DNA from 4 places in the Zoogloea oryzae genome. Region 3 is predicted to be linked to each of the others. Evidence: predicted binding sites of a transcription regulator. Region 3 holds the regulator's gene; each other region holds the start of a gene.

Region 1 (4,152 bases), on a different contig from region 3:
CTTCGCTCATCGCCTGTTTGATCTCGTCCACCTTCGCGCTATCCACCACGGGGGTGTTGGCGATGGTTTCTTCCATCTGCTGCAGGCGCGCAGACAGGGACGACAGTTCGACCCGTTCGCCACCCGCGGAATCCTGAGTCTTCGGTGATTCCTTGGCAGCACGTGCGCGGCCTTCGCCGGACGGCAGATTGCTGGTCGCTTTGACAGAGTTATCGATCTTCACGGCATTGCCCTTTCATCCATAAGTCGACTGGGTATACGACTCGTGGAGATGAAACTTTAACCCATTGGAGTCCTTCGGGATGGGGGCGGTTTCATGGCAGCGTGATTTCGACTACGCCTCCGCTGCGGGCGATGCCCCGCACGACCTGTCCGTTCGACAGGCGCACCTGGGCGGCCTGGCCGTTGGCGGCCGAACTGAGGGCCACGCCGTCGTTGGCCACCTGGAATCCGGCGCCGCCGGAGACGACCTTGACCGGCTGGCCCTGCATCACTGCCGGCTGCTGGCGCAGGTGGCTGGCGGCCAGCGGACGCCCCGCGCCGAGGCTGATCCGGGCCGCCTGGCCGATGGCCTGGGTCGGGTCGGTGATCAGGTCGGCGGCCATCGCGGTGAGTTCGCCGGATTCGACGCGCAGGTCGCCGGGGCTGACGATCTGGCCGGCAGCCAGCGGCCCGTTGGTGACCACGTATGGGCCCTTCACGCGCACGTCGGCCGGCACCCACGCCGACCAGCTCACTGGCGCCAGACAGCGCACGCCCACCGAGATCCGCCCCCAGGCGCGGCCGTTGGGCGGCAGGAAGGCTTCGAGCTGCAGGCAGGGCGCAAGCTGGTTGTCGGCGCTGAACTCGCCCACCTGGATGCTCACCTCGCCCGACAGGCTGCGGGTCTGCGTGGCCAGGAAGCGGCCCACCTCGGCGCGCACCGGTGCGGCGTCCTGGCGGGCGAAGGCCGGCGTGGCGAGGCAGAGAAGCACGAGGAGGAGGGGAATCAGGCGGGTCACGGCGCGGGCGTGGAGAAAATCGATGACGCCATTGGAACATGTGGGCGCCTGCTCCGGCGGCAGAAACAGAGACGCTTTCCCGGCCCTATTCGGGCAGGCCGGCAGGCGTGCCGGTGAGGCGGCAGGTGCCGGCAAACTTTGCCGCAGCGGCAGGGGCGGGGAGGCAAAACCCGGAGGCAGGGATGGGAATTGGGGCGCGAATTGCCGCCTGTTCGGCCCATCGACGGGGCCGGGCGGCTCATAAGATGACTGGCACGGAAGCTGCAAAGGTGTAGCTGCCAGCCAGTCTGCGAAAACTTACGGCGGACACGGCGACAAACTTGAGGACTTGGCAGAGATGACGAACCGACTGGACGAAACGCTGCGCTTCCACCAGACCGCACTGAACGCCCGTGCCTACCGCCAGCAGGTGATCGCCTCCAACATCGCCAACGCCGACACGCCCAACTTCAAGGCCCGCGACGTGGATTTCCGCGAAGCCCTGGCGGGTGCCCTCGGCGGCGCGACCAGCGGCCTGCCCCTCAAGACCACCGCCAAGCGCCACATCGCCGGCGGTGCCGCCAGCCCGCTGGAAGCCAGCCTCAAGTACCGCACCGAAGAGCAGGGCGCGGTGGATGGCAACACGGTCAATATGGACACCGAGCGCGCCGCCTTCGCCGAGAACTCGGTGCAGTACCAGGCCAGCGTGACCTTCATCAACGGCCTGCTGCGCTCCATGCAGATGGCCGTCCAGGGTCAGTAAGGAGATCGCCATGAGCATGCTCAACGTCTTCCAGGTGGCCGGTTCGGCGCTCCATGCCCAGTCGATGCGCCTCAACACCACCGCCAGCAACCTGGCCAACGCCGACAGCGTGGTGGGCGCCGACGGCCAGCCCTACAAGGCCAAGCAGGTGGTGTTTGCCGCCACCCCGATGCCCGGTGCCGGCGTGGCTGCCCAGGGCGTGCGGGTGACCCAGGTGGTCGAGAGCGCCGCGCCGATGCGCATGGTGTACGACCCGAAGAACCCCGCCGCCAATCCCGAGGGCTACGTGACGATGCCCAACGTGAATGTGGTCGAGGAGATGACCAACATGATCTCCGCGTCCCGCGCCTATCAGACCAACGCCGACATGATGGGCACGGCCAAGAGCCTGATGGAAAAGACCCTCGCCATCGGCCAGTAACCAGACACCGAAAGCTGAACAATCATGAGCACCGTCAATTCCACCGGCTCCACGACGTCCGCCGACGTCATCGCCGCGCTGCAGAAGGGTTCCAGCTCCTCCGCGTCCAAGACCGACGCCGCCCAGAGCCGCTTCCTCAAGCTGCTCACCGAGCAGCTCAAGAACCAGGACCCGCTCAACCCCGTCGACAACGCCCAGATGACCTCCCAGATGGCCCAGATCGAGACGGTCAATGGTCTCGACAAGCTCAACACCACCCTCGCCTCGATGCTCCAGAACAGCCAGTCCAGCGAAGTGCTGCAGGCCGCGGCGCTGGTCGGCAAGGGCGTGATGGTCGCTGGCAACAGCCTCAGCCTGACCAGCGGCAGCAAGACCTACGGCGGCTTCGAGCTGCCCAGCGCGGCGGACAAGGTGACGGTGACGATCAAGGATGCCAACGGCCTCGAAGTGCGCAAGCTCGAACTGGGCGATGCGGATGCCGGCGTGCACAACTTCTCGTGGGACGGCCTCACCACCAATGGCGCCCAGGCCGCCAGCGGCAACTACACCATCAGCGTGGCCGCGACCCGGGGTGACACCACCCTGAAGCCCGTCGCGCTCCAGATCTCCACGGTGAACAGCGTCCTGCGTACCAGCAGCGGCAGCGTGTCCCTCGACGTGGGCAGCGGTCTGGTGAGCCTCGCCGACATCAAGCAGATTCTCTAAGCGGAGACAGAAAATGGCATTCCAGCAAGGTTTGAGCGGTCTTTCCATCGCCTCCAAGGCCCTCGACGCCATCAGCAACAACGTGTCCAACTCGGGCACCGTCGGCTTCAAGGAAGCCTCGGCCCAGTTTGCGGACGTCTTCGCTGCGTCGCTGTCGGCCGGCAGCGCCACCCAGGTGGGTATCGGCGCGTCGGTGAACAAGGTGTCCCAGCAATTCACCCAGGGCAACATCTCCACCAGCAGCAACACGCTGGATCTGGCGGTCAATGGCGCCGGCTTCTTCCGGATGAGCGACGCCGGCACCATCACCTACAGCCGCAACGGCCAGTTCCATGTGGACAAGGAAGGCTACGTGGTCAATTCCAGCGGCCTGCGCCTCACCGGCAACACCTACGACGCCAAGGGCCTGCCCTCCGGCGTGGGCGGCGAGATCCAGCTGAGCTTCGGCGACGCCGATCCGAAAGCCACCACCGACGCGGGCTACACCGTCAATCTGGATTCCCGCTCCGGGTCGCCCAAGTCGCTCACCCAGGCGCTCCTGAAGGGCACGAGCACGCCCGTCTCGTCGTCCGCGCCGCTGAGCTTCACCGCCGCCAACAACGACCTGACGATCACCGTCGATGGCGAGACCACCGCCACCGCCAAGATCGCCGCCAGCACCTACACCGACACCAGCTCGCTGGTCGCCGCCATCCAGACCGCCATCGACCAGACCACCCTCAAGGGCCGGGTCACCGCCTCCAGCGACAGCAGCGGCATCATCACCCTCAACTCGACCCACGGCGGCCGGCTCTCCAGCCTGGACGTGAGCGGCAACGCCGCCATGCAGCTGAAACTGGCGCCGACCGCGACCGCCATCATGTCGGTGAGCGGCAGCAACGCCACCTACGCCAGCCTCACGGGCACGGTCGTCCCTGCTTATCCGCTCACCATTCCGGCGTCGGTCATGAACATCGCGGTCGATGGTGGCTCGGCGGTTGCCGTCTCCGTGCCGGCCGGCACCTACGCCACGGCGGCCGTTCTGGCCACTGCGCTGCAGGCCGCGGTGGATGCTACCGGCGCGGGCTCCTCCGGCCTCCGGGGCAAGGTCGTCGTCGGCACCAACCCCTCCGACGCCATCACCTTCAGCTCGGCCACGGCCGGCGGTACGTCGAAGATCGTCGTGTCCGACGGCTCCGGCACGCTCGCCGGCACCACCCTCGGCATTCCCACCTTTGCTGCCACCGCCAACACCGGCGGCTTCAGCATCACCGACCCGGCCAGCTACACCAGCACCACGTCCC
Region 2 (4,152 bases), on a different contig from region 3:
ATCGACCAGTCCATGCCGAACTCGGCGGCGATGGGGGCGAACTTCGCCTGAAACTCGCCCAGACCGAACGGCAGCGTGTCGGCCAGGATTTCCTGACGCATGAAGAAACGGCCGGCTTCGGCATCCGCGTGGTTGCTGGCCTCGGTGATCCAGCCCTTGTGTTGGGCCAGGAATCCGCTCACCGCGGCGACGATGCCGACCCGATCCGGGCACGAGAGGGAGAGGGTGTAACGACGATTCGACGACATGTTCGCTGCTCCGCTGGAAAGTTCATACAACGAATTATTTTTGAACATGGTGCATCTTCGATAACTGCGTGTCAACTATTTTTCTCAGCAGGAAACATATGGCGTGTGCAATAATCGCCCCAGCCTGTTGAGGGGAAATTCCATGACCGAAAACCAAGACACGACCAGCCTCGAGCGCTACCTGGGCAACACCATCCGCGACCTGCGCCAGAAGCACGGGCTGACCATCGCCGACGTGGCCACCCTGGCCGGCATCAGCCGCGGCATGCTCTCCAAGATCGAGAACGCCCAGACCGCCACCAGCCTCGACACCCTGTCACGGCTCGCCGGCGCCCTCGGGGTGTCGATCTCCGCGCTGTTCCGCGGCTACGACGTGCGCGACGGCAGCGCCCAGCTGGTGAAGGACGGCGAAGGGATGGAGGTGGTCCGCCGGGGCACCAAGAGAGGCCACACCTACCACCTGCTGGCCTACGACCAGGGGCCGACCAAGGTCTTCGAGCCCTTCCTGATCACCATCGACCACGCCTCCGAGACCTTCCCGATCTTCGAGCACCCGGGCACCGAGTTCATCTACATGCTCGAAGGCGAGATCGAGTACCGCCACGGCCAGAACACCTACGTGCTCAAACCGGGCGACGCCCTCACCTTCCGGGGCGACGTGCCCCACGGGCCGGAGAAGCTCAACCAGGTGCCGATCAAGTTCCTGTCGATCCTGATGTATCCGGCCGGCGGCGAAGACTGACCGCCACCCGCCGCGCTGACGAATCGGGACGCCCACGGGCGTCCCGATGTCGTTACGGGCGCCCTCCGCTCAGAGGTGGTAGGCCGATTCGCCGTGGGCCGCGTGATCCAGGCCCTCCCGCTCGTCCTCTTCGCTCACGCGCAGGCCGATGGTCATGTCGATCAGCTTGAAGCCGAGATACGAGACCACGCCCGACCACACCACCGCGGTGCCCACGCCCCAAGCCTGGGCGATCAGCTGCGCGCTCATGTCGTAGGGCGCAACGGCGTTGGCAACGTAGTCATAGACGCCGGTGCCGCCCAGCTCCGGCGCGGCGAACACGCCGGTGAGCAGCGCACCGAGGATGCCGCCCACGCCATGTACGCCGAACACGTCGAGGGTGTCATCCACGCCCAGCATGCGCTTGAGGCCATTGACGCCCCAGTAGCACACCACGCCACCCAGCAGCCCCATCACGATGGCGCCCATCGGGCCGACCAGACCGCAGGCCGGGGTGATCACCACCAGGCCGGCGATGGCGCCAGACACCGCCCCGAGCATCGACGGCTTGCCCTTCAGCACGGCCTCGATCACCGTCCAGGCGACGGTTGCCGCACAGGTGGCCACCAGCGTGTTGAAGAAGGCGAGGCCCGCAGTGGCGCCCGCTTCCAGCGACGAACCCACGTTGAAGCCGAACCAGCCCACGAACAGCAGCGACGCGCCAACCATGGTCATGGTGAGGCTGTGGGGGGCCATCGACTCGCGGCGATAGCCCAGGCGCGGGCCGATCATGAAGGCGCCAACCAGCGCCGCCACACCGGCGTTGATATGCACCACCGTGCCGCCCGCGAAATCCAGCGCGCCCTTGCCGAACAGGAAGCCTGCCACTGCGCCCGCCTTCTCCGCGGCCTCGGCCGAGGTGTAGGCATCCGGGCCGGCCCAGTACCACACCATGTGGGCCATCGGGATGTAGGAGAAGGTGAACCAGATCACCATGAAGATCAGCACCGCCGAGAACTTGATGCGCTCGGCGAAGCCGCCGATGATCAGCGCCGGGGTGATCGCCGCGAAGGTCAGCTCGAAGGCCGCGAAGATGTACTCCGGCAGCACCACGCCCTTGCTGAAGGTGGCCACCACCGATTCCGGCGTCACACCCTTCATGAAGAGCTTGTCGAAACCACCGATGAAGGCGTTGCCGTCGGTGAAGGCTAGGCTGTAGCCATACACCGCCCACAACACCCCGAGCAGACAGAACACCACCAGCGTCTGCATGAGCACCGACAGCATGTTCTTGGCACGCACCATGCCGCCGTAGAACAGGCCGAGGCCCGGCGCGGCCATCATCACCACCAGCAGCGTGGCGGTGATCAGCCAGGCCGTGTCGCCCTTGTTGGGCACCGGCGCCGCAGCGGCCGCTTGGGCCGCCACATCCGCCACCGCCGCGGCGGCAGGCGCCGCGTCCTCGGCAAAACCGGGTACGGCAATGAGCATCCCCAGCAAGGGGGATGCACTGATGAGCAAGCGTTTCATCGTCTTCTCTCCTTACAGGGCTTCGTTGCCGGACTCGCCGGTACGGATGCGGATGGCTTTTTCCAGATCGAAGACGAAGATTTTTCCGTCGCCGATCTTGCCGGTGGATGCGGACTTCTCGATGGCGCCGATGGCGTCCTCCACCCGCTCGTCGGGCACCGCCATCTCCAGCTTCACCTTGGGCAGGAAATCCACCACGTACTCGGCGCCCCGGTAGAGCTCGGTGTGGCCCTTCTGGCGGCCGAAGCCCTTCACCTCGGTGACGGTGAGGCCGTGCACGCCCACCACGTTGAGGGCCTCGCGGACCTCGTCGAGCTTGAAGGGCTTGATGATTGCGCTAATGAGCTTCATGGGAGCGTCCTCCACGAAGCGGCGCCGGGGCGCACCGTACGACCGTTCTCTGCTGGCATTGCATGGCTGTACCTCCATTGCATGAAGTGAATAAATTTTTCACTACATGAAGCATGAGACGTGCCACGACAGCAAAGCCCGATTTAGCGGGCTTTAACCACAGAGAAACAAAGATTAATGCACCACAACACGGCGCACGCCTGCTGCGGCGCACCAAAGCGGGACGCAGAACCGGTGGAAAATGGACGCGGAGCAAGCGCGGAACCGCGCCCGCCGTCAGCCCGGCGGAAGGTGCTTGCCGGCCTCCCGCCGGGTGAGGGGAGACAGCTTGGTTGCGTGGCGGGCGAGGAAATCCCCCACCGCCGCCGGATCGTGCCGGGCGTAGTCGCGCAGCGCCCAGCCGATGGCCTTGCGGATGAAGAAGTCAGTCTCGGGCGCCAGCCGCAGCGCATAGCCGAACAGCCGCGTCACATCGGTGTCGCCGCGCCAGCCAAGCTGGTGGAGCATCGCGATGCGCCGCACCCATTTGTCCGGGTGCACCACCGCCGCGTCCATCTGCCGCGCCGCCTCGGCCGGCAGCGGGCGCAGCACGTCGCCCACCACCCCGGCCAGCACATCCACGGTGTCCCACCAGGCCTTGCCGCGGGCGAGCTCGATCAGCGCCGGCACGTCGGCGGCCCCCAGCGCCCGCCACTGACGTGCGAGCAGATCACTGCCCACGTACTGACACTCCCGCTCCGACTGCGCCCACAGGTCGGCCGCGATCGCAAAGAGCTCATCCGCCGGCCGAGCCTCGCGGATGAACGGCCGCGTCAACGCCCGCCGCACGGGCGTCTGAATGCCGAAGAACGCAAACTGACCGCGCATGTAAGCCACCATTCCCTCCGCACGGGCAGGGTCGGCATGGGCGGCAAGCGCGGTGACGATGGACTGGGCGACGGGATGCATGGAGGAAGGATGGCAAGATCTGCGTCGAGATCCTAGGCCGCGGCCATCACGCCGGCAAGGAGCGACGGCGGACGCAAAAAAGGCCGGAACCCTTGATTTTGCTGGGTTTGCCGGCCTGATTCGGAACACTGCGGAACATCTAATGGTGCCTTGGGCGAGACTCGAACTCGCACGGCTTTCGCCACTACCCCCTCAAGATAGCGTGTCTACCAATTTCACCACCAAGGCACTGCAGCAACCTGTTTGACGAGGAGCGCAGAAGGGCGTGAATTCTAGCTTAATCCTGAGCTTCGTCAAGGGGTGATTGCATGTCCCCGGCGGACGACCCGTCGGCCGGGGTGGCCTGTGGTACCG
Region 3 (4,152 bases):
CGGCGGCACCGCCGCCTTCATCGACGCCGAACACGCGCTGGACGTCACCTACGCCCAGAAGCTCGGGGTCAACATCGGCGAGCTGCTCATCTCCCAGCCCGACACCGGCGAACAGGCCCTCGAGATCGCCGACATGCTGGTGCGCTCCGGCGGCGTCGACGTGGTCGTCATCGACTCCGTCGCGGCGCTCACCCCGAAGGCCGAAATCGAAGGCGAGATGGGCGACCAGCTCCCCGGCCTGCAGGCCCGCCTGATGTCCCAGGCCCTGCGCAAGCTCACCGCCAACATCAAGCGCACCAACACCCTGGTCATCTTCATCAACCAGATCCGGATGAAGATCGGCGTGATGTTCGGCAGCCCCGAGACCACCACCGGCGGCAACGCCCTCAAGTTCTACGCCTCGGTGCGGATGGACATCCGCCGTATCGGCACCATCAAGAAGAACGACGAGGTGATCGGCTCCGAGACCAAGGTCAAGGTCGTCAAGAACAAGGTCGCGCCCCCGTTCCGCGAAACCCTGTTCGACATCCTGTACGGCGAAGGCACCTCCCGCGAGGGCGAGATCATCGACCTGGGCGTCCAGCACAAGTTCGTGGACAAGTCCGGCGCCTGGTACGCCTACAACGGCGAGAAGATCGGCCAGGGCAAGGACAACGCCCGCGAGTTTCTCAAGAGCAACCCGCACATCGCCCGCGAGATCGAAAACAAGATCCGCGTCGCCGTCGGGCTGCCCGAGATGGCCGTGATCGCGCCCGCCGCCCCCGCCGCGGCAGCCTGAGCGTCCCGGGCAGGAAGCACCGTCGTCCATGGCCACCAGTCTGCATGAGCGGGCCCTGCGCTGCCTGGCCCAGCGGGAACACTCCCGCGCCGAGCTGGCCCGCAAGCTGGGCACCCTTGGCAGCGTGGAAGAGGTGAGCGCCGAACTCGACCGTCTGGTCGAGCTTGGCCTCCTCTCCGACGCCCGCTTCGCCGATGCCTACGTGCGCGCCAAGGCGGCCCGCTTCGGCGCCTCGCGGCTCAAGAGCGAGCTCGCCCGGCGCGGCGTCGGCGCCGAGCAGATCGGCCTGGCCATTGCCGACAACTGTCCGGAAAGTGAATTCGAACGCGCCTGCGACATCCATCGCCGAAAATTCGCCGCAGCACCGGCAGACGCGCGAGAATGGGCGCGCCAGGCGCGTTTTCTTCAAGGTCGCGGTTTCTCGACCGAAATCATTCGTAGAGTCCTGAAAGAACACCCCGGCGATGAGCCTGCTTAAAGTCAGCAACCTGCGCAAGAAGTACAAGGCCCGCACCGTCGTCCACGACGTCTCCTTCGACGTCGGCAGTGGCGAGGTGGTCGGCCTGCTCGGCCCCAACGGCGCCGGCAAGACCACCTGCTTCTACATGATCGTCGGCCTCGTGGTCGCCGACGGCGGCGAGATCACCCTCGACGACCAGGTCCTGACCCATCGCCCGATCCACCAGCGCGCCCGCCTCGGCCTGTCCTACCTGCCCCAGGAGATGAGCGTCTTCCGCAAGCTCACCGTGGCCGAGAACATCCAGGCCGTGCTCGAACTGCAGAAGCTCACCAAGACCGAGATGGCCGAGCGCCTCGAGCAGCTCCTCGGCGAACTGGGCATCGAACACCTGCGCGACAACACCGCGATCTCCCTCTCCGGCGGCGAACGCCGGCGCTGCGAGATCGCCCGCGCCCTCGCCTCCGACCCGCGGCTGATCCTCCTCGACGAGCCCTTCGCCGGCGTCGACCCGATCGCCGTGATCGACATCCAGAAGATCATCCGCTTCCTCAAGGAAAAAGGGATCGGCGTGCTCATCACCGACCACAACGTCCGCGAAACCCTTGGCATCTGCGACCGCGCCTTCATCATCAATGCCGGCGAAGTGCTGGCCAGCGGCCGCCCTGAAGAGATCGTCCGGAATGAACAGGTCCGTCAGGTTTACCTCGGCGAGCACTTCCGGCTTTAAGGCATCATTGTTGTCATGAAGCCCAGCCTCCAGCTCAAACTCTCCCAGCATCTCGCGCTCACCCCGCAGCTGCAGCAGTCCATCAAGCTGCTACAGCTATCGACCCTCGAGCTCAACCAGGAGATCGAGAAGATCCTCCTCGAGAACCCGATGATCGAGCGGGACGAGCCGGAGTCGAACCTCGGCTCCAGCCGTCTCGAAGCCCCTGGCCCGGCCGCCCCCGCCGGCAGCGAGGCCGCCCAGGAGCGCGAGCAGGAGCAGGCCCGCGAATCCGACCAGCGCGAACGCGACACCGACCGGGAGTTCGACTTCGCCGAAGGCGGCGACTGGCAGGGCTCCGGCAGCGGCTCGCGGGACGATGACGACGACAACGATTTCCAGGATCTCCAGGCCACGGTCACCACCCTGCGCGACCACCTGGACGCCCAGATCGCCCTCACCCAGCTGTCCGACCGCGACCGGGCCCTCACCCGCTTCATGATCGAGGCCCTCGACGACGACGGCTACCTCAGCCAGGCCCTGGAAGACCTCCTGCCGCTGCTGCCGCCCGAACTCGAAGTGGATCTGGACGACCTCACGATCGCCCTGCGCCACATCCAGAGCCTCGACCCCTGCGGGATCGGCGCCGCCGACATCGGCGAATGCCTCGGCCTGCAGCTGCGCGCCCTGCCGCCCAGCCGCGAACGCGAGCTGGCGCTGGCCATCGTCGCCGAACACCTCGAGCTCCTCGCCGCCCGCGACTACCTCAAGCTCAAGCGCGCGCTGCGCTGCACCGACGACGAGCTGCGCGAAGCCCACGCCCTGATCCTCGACCTCAACCCCCGGCCCGGCGCCCGCTTCGCCCAGTCCGACATCCGCTACGTGGTGCCGGATGTCATCGTCCGCAAGGTGCGCAACACCTGGGTTGTGAACCTCAACCCGGACGCGATGCCCAAGCTGCGCATCAACCAGCTTTATGCCCAGATCCTGCGGGACAACCGCGGCGCCAGTGGCTCCCTGTCCAATCACCTGCAGGAAGCCCGCTGGCTCATCAAGAACGTTCAACAGCGCTTCGACACCATCCAGCGTGTGTCGCAAGCGATCGTTGACCGGCAGCGTCAGTTCTTCGATTATGGCGATGTGGCGATGCGCCCTCTGACACTGCGTGAAATCGCCGAACAGTTGGAATTGCACGAGTCCACCGTCTCGCGGGTGACCACCCAGAAGTACATGGCCACACCAAGAGGCATTTTCGAGTTCAAACATTTTTTCGGCAGTCACGTCGCCACCGACACCGGTGGGGCGGCTTCCTCGACGGCGATTCGGGCGCTGATTCGCCAGCTGGTAGCCGCGGAAGACAAGAAGAAACCCTTGTCCGACGCCAAGATTGCCGAGTTGTTGGGCCAGCAGGGTATCGTCGTGGCACGCAGGACCATCGCAAAGTACCGCGAGTCCCTCGATATCCCGCCGGTCAGTCTGCGCAAAACCATCTGACAGAAAGGTAAGAACCATGAACCTCAACATCACGGGGCATCACGTCGAAGTTACGCCGGCCATCCGCGAATACGTTTCCTCCAAGCTCGATCGCGTGATCCGTCATTTCGACAACGTCACCAGCGTCGGCGTGATCCTCTCGGTGGAAAAGCTGCGTCAGAAGGCCGAAGTCACCGTTCACGTGCGTGGCAAGGACATCCACGTCGAGAGCGAGGATGCCGACATGTATGCCGCCATCGACGCCCTGACCGACAAGCTCGACCGCCAGGTTCTGAAGTACAAGGACAAGGCCTCCGACCACGGCCATGACTCCCTGAAGCAGCACCTCGCCGAATCCTGATCTTCGGCCCCAAGTAATCCCCTTCTCCCCGGGACCGTTGTGGCTATAATGCGCCCCAACTGACACAACGGCCCCGGCGGCCTCCGCCCCCGGATTTTCCAGATTCGTTCCCGGAAACCTGTCCCGGTCCAGCCGCGTACAGGAACATCCCGCCCATGAACCTCATCGCCAAACTTCTGCCTCCGGCCAATGTGGTCGTCGGCCTCGAGGCGAGCAGCAAGAAGCGCGCTTTCGAGCAAGCCGGCCTGCTGTTCGAGAACAATCACGGCATCGCCCGGAGCACCGTCTTCGACAGCCTGTTTGCCCGCGAGAAGCTCGGTTCGACCGGTCTCGGGCAGGGCATCGCGATCCCCCACGGACGCATCAAGGGCCTG
Region 4 (4,152 bases), on a different contig from region 3:
CTGGCGATCCAGGGCGTCGAGGACATCCAGGAACTCAACGGCCTCAAGAACCTCACCTCGGCCGTCAATTACACCGTGGCCGCGGCGACCTTCATCATCGCCGGCGCCATCAGCTGGCCCCACACGCTGCTGATGATCGCCACCGCCATGGTCGGCGCCCTCGCCGGCGCCAGCCTCGCCCGCCGCCTGCCGGCCATCTGGCTGCGCCGGCTGGTGGTGGCAGTAGGGGCGGCCCTGAGTGTCATCTACTTCATCAAGACTTATTCTTAACGCACTTCAACCTTCACCATCAGGAGTCACCATGAGCCTCACCCTTCCCGCCGGCATGCAGATCAACGCCCCGATCCTCCCGGGCTACGAATCCATCCTCACCCCGGAAGCCCTCGAATTCGTCGCCAAGCTGCACCGCGCCTTCGAGCCCCGCCGCCAGGAACTCCTGAAGGCCCGTGTCGAACGTCAGGCCCGCATCGACGCTGGCGAAATGCCCGACTTCCTGCCCGAGACCAAGCACATCCGCGAAGGCGACTGGAAGGTTGCCCCGCTGCCCAAGGCCCTTGAGCGCCGTCGCACCGAGATCACCGGCCCGGTCGAAGCCAAGATGATCATCAACGCCTTCAACTCGGGCGCTGATTCCTACATGACCGACTTCGAGGACTCCAACAGCCCGAAGTGGGAAAACCAGATCCAGGGCCAGATCAACATCTACCAGGCCATCCGCCGCGAGCTGTCGTTCAAGAACGAAGCCGGCAAGGAATACAAGCTGAACGACAAGATCGCCACCCTGCAGATCCGTCCGCGCGGCTGGCACCTGGATGAAAAGCACGTCACCGTCGACGGTCAGCGCGTCTCCGGCGGCATCTTCGACTTCGGTCTGGTGTTCTTCCACAACGCCAAGGAACAGATCGCCCGCGGCGCCGGCCCCTTCTTCTACCTGCCGAAGATGGAAAGCCACCTGGAAGCCCGCCTGTGGAACGACATCTTCGTGATGGCCCAGGACCACATCGGCCTGCCGCAAGGCACCATCAAGGCCACCGTGCTGATCGAGACCATCCTCGCCACCTTCGAGATGGAAGAAATCCTGTACGAGCTGCGCAACCACTCCGCCGGCCTCAATGCCGGCCGCTGGGACTACATCTTCTCGTGCATCAAGAAGTTCAAGAAGAACAAGGATTTCTGCCTGGCCCAGCGCAGCGCCATCACCATGGAAGTGCCCTTCATGCGCGGCTACGCCCTGGCCCTGGTGCAGGCCTGCCACAAGCGCGGCGCCCCGGCGATGGGCGGCATGTCCGCGCTGATCCCGATCAAGAATGATCCGGAAGCCAACGAAAAGGCCCTGGCCGGCATCCGTCACGACAAGACCCGCGACGCCAACGACGGCTTCGACGGCGGCTGGGTGGCTCACCCGGGCCTCGTCGCCATCGCCGCCGAAGAGTTCCAGAAGGTGCTCGGCGACAAGCCCAACCAGTGGGAAAAGCAGGTCGAAGGCAAGTTCGGCCCCGAGCAGTGGCTGGACTTTCGCCCGACCACCCCGATCACCGAAGCGGGCCTGCGCAACAACATCAACGTCGGCATCCACTACCTGGGCTCCTGGCTCGCCGGCAACGGCTGCGTGCCCATCCACAACCTGATGGAAGATGCCGCCACCGCCGAAATCTCCCGCTCCCAGGTGTGGCAGTGGGTGGTCAGCCCGAAGGGCATCCTGGACGACGGCCGCAAGGTCACCGTCGAGATGGTCCGTCCGATGATCGCCGAGGAACTCGCCAAGGTGAAGGCCACCGTCACCGCCCAGGGCGAGGACACCGCCAGCTACGACCAGGCCGCGGTCATCTTCGACAAGATGTCCCTGACCCCGGAATACCCGGAATTCCTGACCCTTCCGCTGTACGAAGCGATGGAATGATCGGTCGGCGGCCAGCCTGCTGAATCAGACGGCGCCTGGGGAAATCCGGCGCCGTTTTTCATTTCCGGCGAAATCCGCGGCTTCCCGGCGAAAAACGCTGGGCATACGCACGCTCGCCGCCAGCGCCGCCCCATCACATGCCATGCGGCTCGAAAAATTGCCAGGAAGCACATCATCACTTGATCTACGTTTTCACCATCGGGGCGTGAAAATTTCCACAAAATACCGTCGAAATTTTTTACAGTTGTTTTAGAAACCGAATTTCATACAAAAGATTCCCCTTTATTTGCATAAACTTACAAATAGGGCACAAATATTGCTATCCGTCAGGCGTTTTCCAATTTTCCGGACCTAACGCCATGAAATCCGCCCAGAAAAAGATCATCGGCGCAGCACTTCTCAGCCTTGCACTGCCGCTGACTGCCCAGGCCACGGGAACCCTCCAGAACGATTACGTTCTGGCCGGTGTCAGCGACTACGGCACCCTCGGCTCCAACAAGACGGTCTCTCCGGGCATCCTGTTCGACCCGACCGGCTCCAGCATCTACGGCATCAACGATTTCCTGACGCCGGGCACCCCGCTCGAAGGCTTCTTCATCACCTCTTCGGCCGGCAACTACCAGAGCAACAACACCGGGCACGGCTCGAACTCCTTCGTCGGCTTCACCATCGACCAGATCTCCTCCACCGTCGTGAGCGCCAGCGCCAGCTCCCTCGACGGCGTGCTGGGCGTGAGCAACCTGTACTCGCTCACCACCATCGGCGGCCGTTCTGCGATCGAGATCACCACCACGCTGACCAACAACACCGCCAGCGTCCTCACCAGCCTGAACTTCCTGCGTACGCTCGATCCCGATCCGGACGTCAACGCCTACAGCGTGTACGACACCACCAACGTCACCCTGTCCGACGATCAGGCCTGCGCCACGGGCGCCCGCACCGGCCAGACGATCTGCGCCTTCACCGCCGCCACCTACCGCCACAAGGCCGGCGTCAGCGCCAGTTGGGCCACCAACCCCGCCACCTACCTGGCCGGCACCAACAGCGGCAACGGCGACTACACGATCGGTATCGGCTTTGACCTGGGCGATCTGGCTGCCGGCGACAGCCTGACGCTCACCTACGGCTATGCCCTCGGCGAGACCCTCGACATCGCCTCCGGGGGCAGCACGGGCGGCGGCGCCATCCCCGAACCGAGCTCGCCTCTGCTGATCGCCACCGGCCTGCTGGGGCTCGCGGCCATCCGCCGCTTCAAGCGCAAGCAGCGCTGAGCATTGCCGGGCCCGGAATCCCGGGCCTCGCACAATAAAAAACGGCACCCGCGCAGGGTGCCGTTTTCATTTTTCAGGATCGTAATCGCAGCGCCTGTCCCGCCTCGCCGCCATCAACCGCCCGCCAGTGCCTCCACGGTGGCCACATCGACGCCGGTGAGCCGCACCCGCTTGGTCCGGGACGTATCGCCGCTTACCAGCTCGACGGCCGACCTGGGCACGCCGCAGGTCTTGGCCAGAAAGGCGATCAGCGCCGCGTTGGCCTTGCCATCCACCGGCGGCGCAGCCAGGCGGATCTTCAGCGCCTCACCGTGCAGGCCGGCAATCTCCGTCTTCTTCGCGCCGGGCTGGATGTGCAGGCTCAGGACGAGACTGCCATCCGCCGCCCGGTTGAGCCAGTCCATGCCTCAGGCCAGCCCGAGCAGCATGTACTTGCCCATCGCCAGCGCGTTCTGCGCCAGCTGGAGGACCAGCAGCAGCGCGATCGGGCTCAGATCCACCCCGCCGATCGACGGAATGATGCGCCGAAAGGGCCGCAGGAAAGGCTCGGCCATCGCGTAGATGATGCCGGCCAGCGGCGCGTGGGGATTGACCCACGAAAAGATCGCCGACATCAGCACCACCCCCATCAGCAGATAGAGCCCGACCTTGACCGTCTCGAGCAGCCCAACACCCCACATGGCCACCAGGAGCCCGACGGGATCGGCCCCCTCGATGGCCCCGCGCAGCGCCAGGGCAATGAACACCACCAGCACCTGCACCACCCACGCCGGCAGCAGGCTCGCCAGATCGAGCCCCTTGAGCCCGGGGATGAAGCGGCGCAGCGGAATCACCAGCCAGTCGGTGGTCGCCACCACGAACTGGCCGATCGGGTTGCGGAAGGAGATGCGCTGCCACTGCATCACGAAGCGCGCCAGGAGCACGCCGGAGAGAAGCCCGCCGAGGGTGTCGACGAGGGTGAGGAGGAGGCTGCCGAGCATG

Evidence for each region. Region 3 encodes sigma-54, which starts transcription at its own class of promoters, with help from an activator protein. Its sites were predicted from a motif close to TGGCACGCTTNCTGCTNA; they were not measured.
Region 1: a site for sigma-54 is predicted at 1,252-1,269, ahead of flgB (flagellar basal body rod protein FlgB). Genes of this name have one in related genera too.
Region 2: a site for sigma-54 is predicted at 2,959-2,976, ahead of QQK25_RS14340 (P-II family nitrogen regulator). Genes of this name have one in related genera too.
Region 4: a site for sigma-54 is predicted at 2,206-2,223, ahead of QQK25_RS09465 (PEP-CTERM sorting domain-containing protein). Genes of this name have one in related genera too.

The regions. Positions count from the first base shown of each region.
Region 1 is NZ_BSPX01000038.1:36,179-40,330, reverse strand. It holds gene flgM (flagellar biosynthesis anti-sigma factor FlgM) at 1-223, opposite strand, end outside; gene flgA (flagellar basal body P-ring formation chaperone FlgA) at 315-1,001, opposite strand; gene flgB (flagellar basal body rod protein FlgB) at 1,339-1,743, shown strand; gene flgC (flagellar basal body rod protein FlgC) at 1,754-2,164, shown strand; gene QQK25_RS13250 (flagellar hook assembly protein FlgD) at 2,189-2,869, shown strand; gene QQK25_RS13245 (flagellar hook protein FlgE) at 2,883-4,152, shown strand, end outside.
Region 2 is NZ_BSPX01000044.1:3,303-7,454, forward strand. It holds gene purU (formyltetrahydrofolate deformylase) at 1-248, opposite strand, end outside; gene QQK25_RS14330 (helix-turn-helix domain-containing protein) at 391-990, shown strand; gene QQK25_RS14335 (ammonium transporter) at 1,060-2,499, opposite strand; gene QQK25_RS14340 (P-II family nitrogen regulator) at 2,512-2,850, opposite strand; gene QQK25_RS14345 (DNA alkylation repair protein) at 3,127-3,798, opposite strand; tRNA gene QQK25_RS14350 (tRNA-Leu) at 3,942-4,026, opposite strand.
Region 3 is NZ_BSPX01000024.1:31,088-35,239, forward strand. It holds gene recA (recombinase RecA) at 1-778, shown strand, start outside; gene recX (recombination regulator RecX) at 807-1,256, shown strand; gene lptB (LPS export ABC transporter ATP-binding protein) at 1,243-1,965, shown strand; gene QQK25_RS09715 (RNA polymerase factor sigma-54) at 1,981-3,438, shown strand; gene hpf (ribosome hibernation-promoting factor, HPF/YfiA family) at 3,455-3,778, shown strand; gene ptsN (PTS IIA-like nitrogen regulatory protein PtsN) at 3,934-4,152, shown strand, end outside.
Region 4 is NZ_BSPX01000023.1:43,199-47,350, forward strand. It holds gene QQK25_RS09455 (sulfite exporter TauE/SafE family protein) at 1-270, shown strand, start outside; gene aceB (malate synthase A) at 302-1,900, shown strand; gene QQK25_RS09465 (PEP-CTERM sorting domain-containing protein) at 2,260-3,171, shown strand; gene QQK25_RS09470 (DUF167 domain-containing protein) at 3,285-3,575, opposite strand; gene QQK25_RS09475 (YggT family protein) at 3,579-4,151, opposite strand.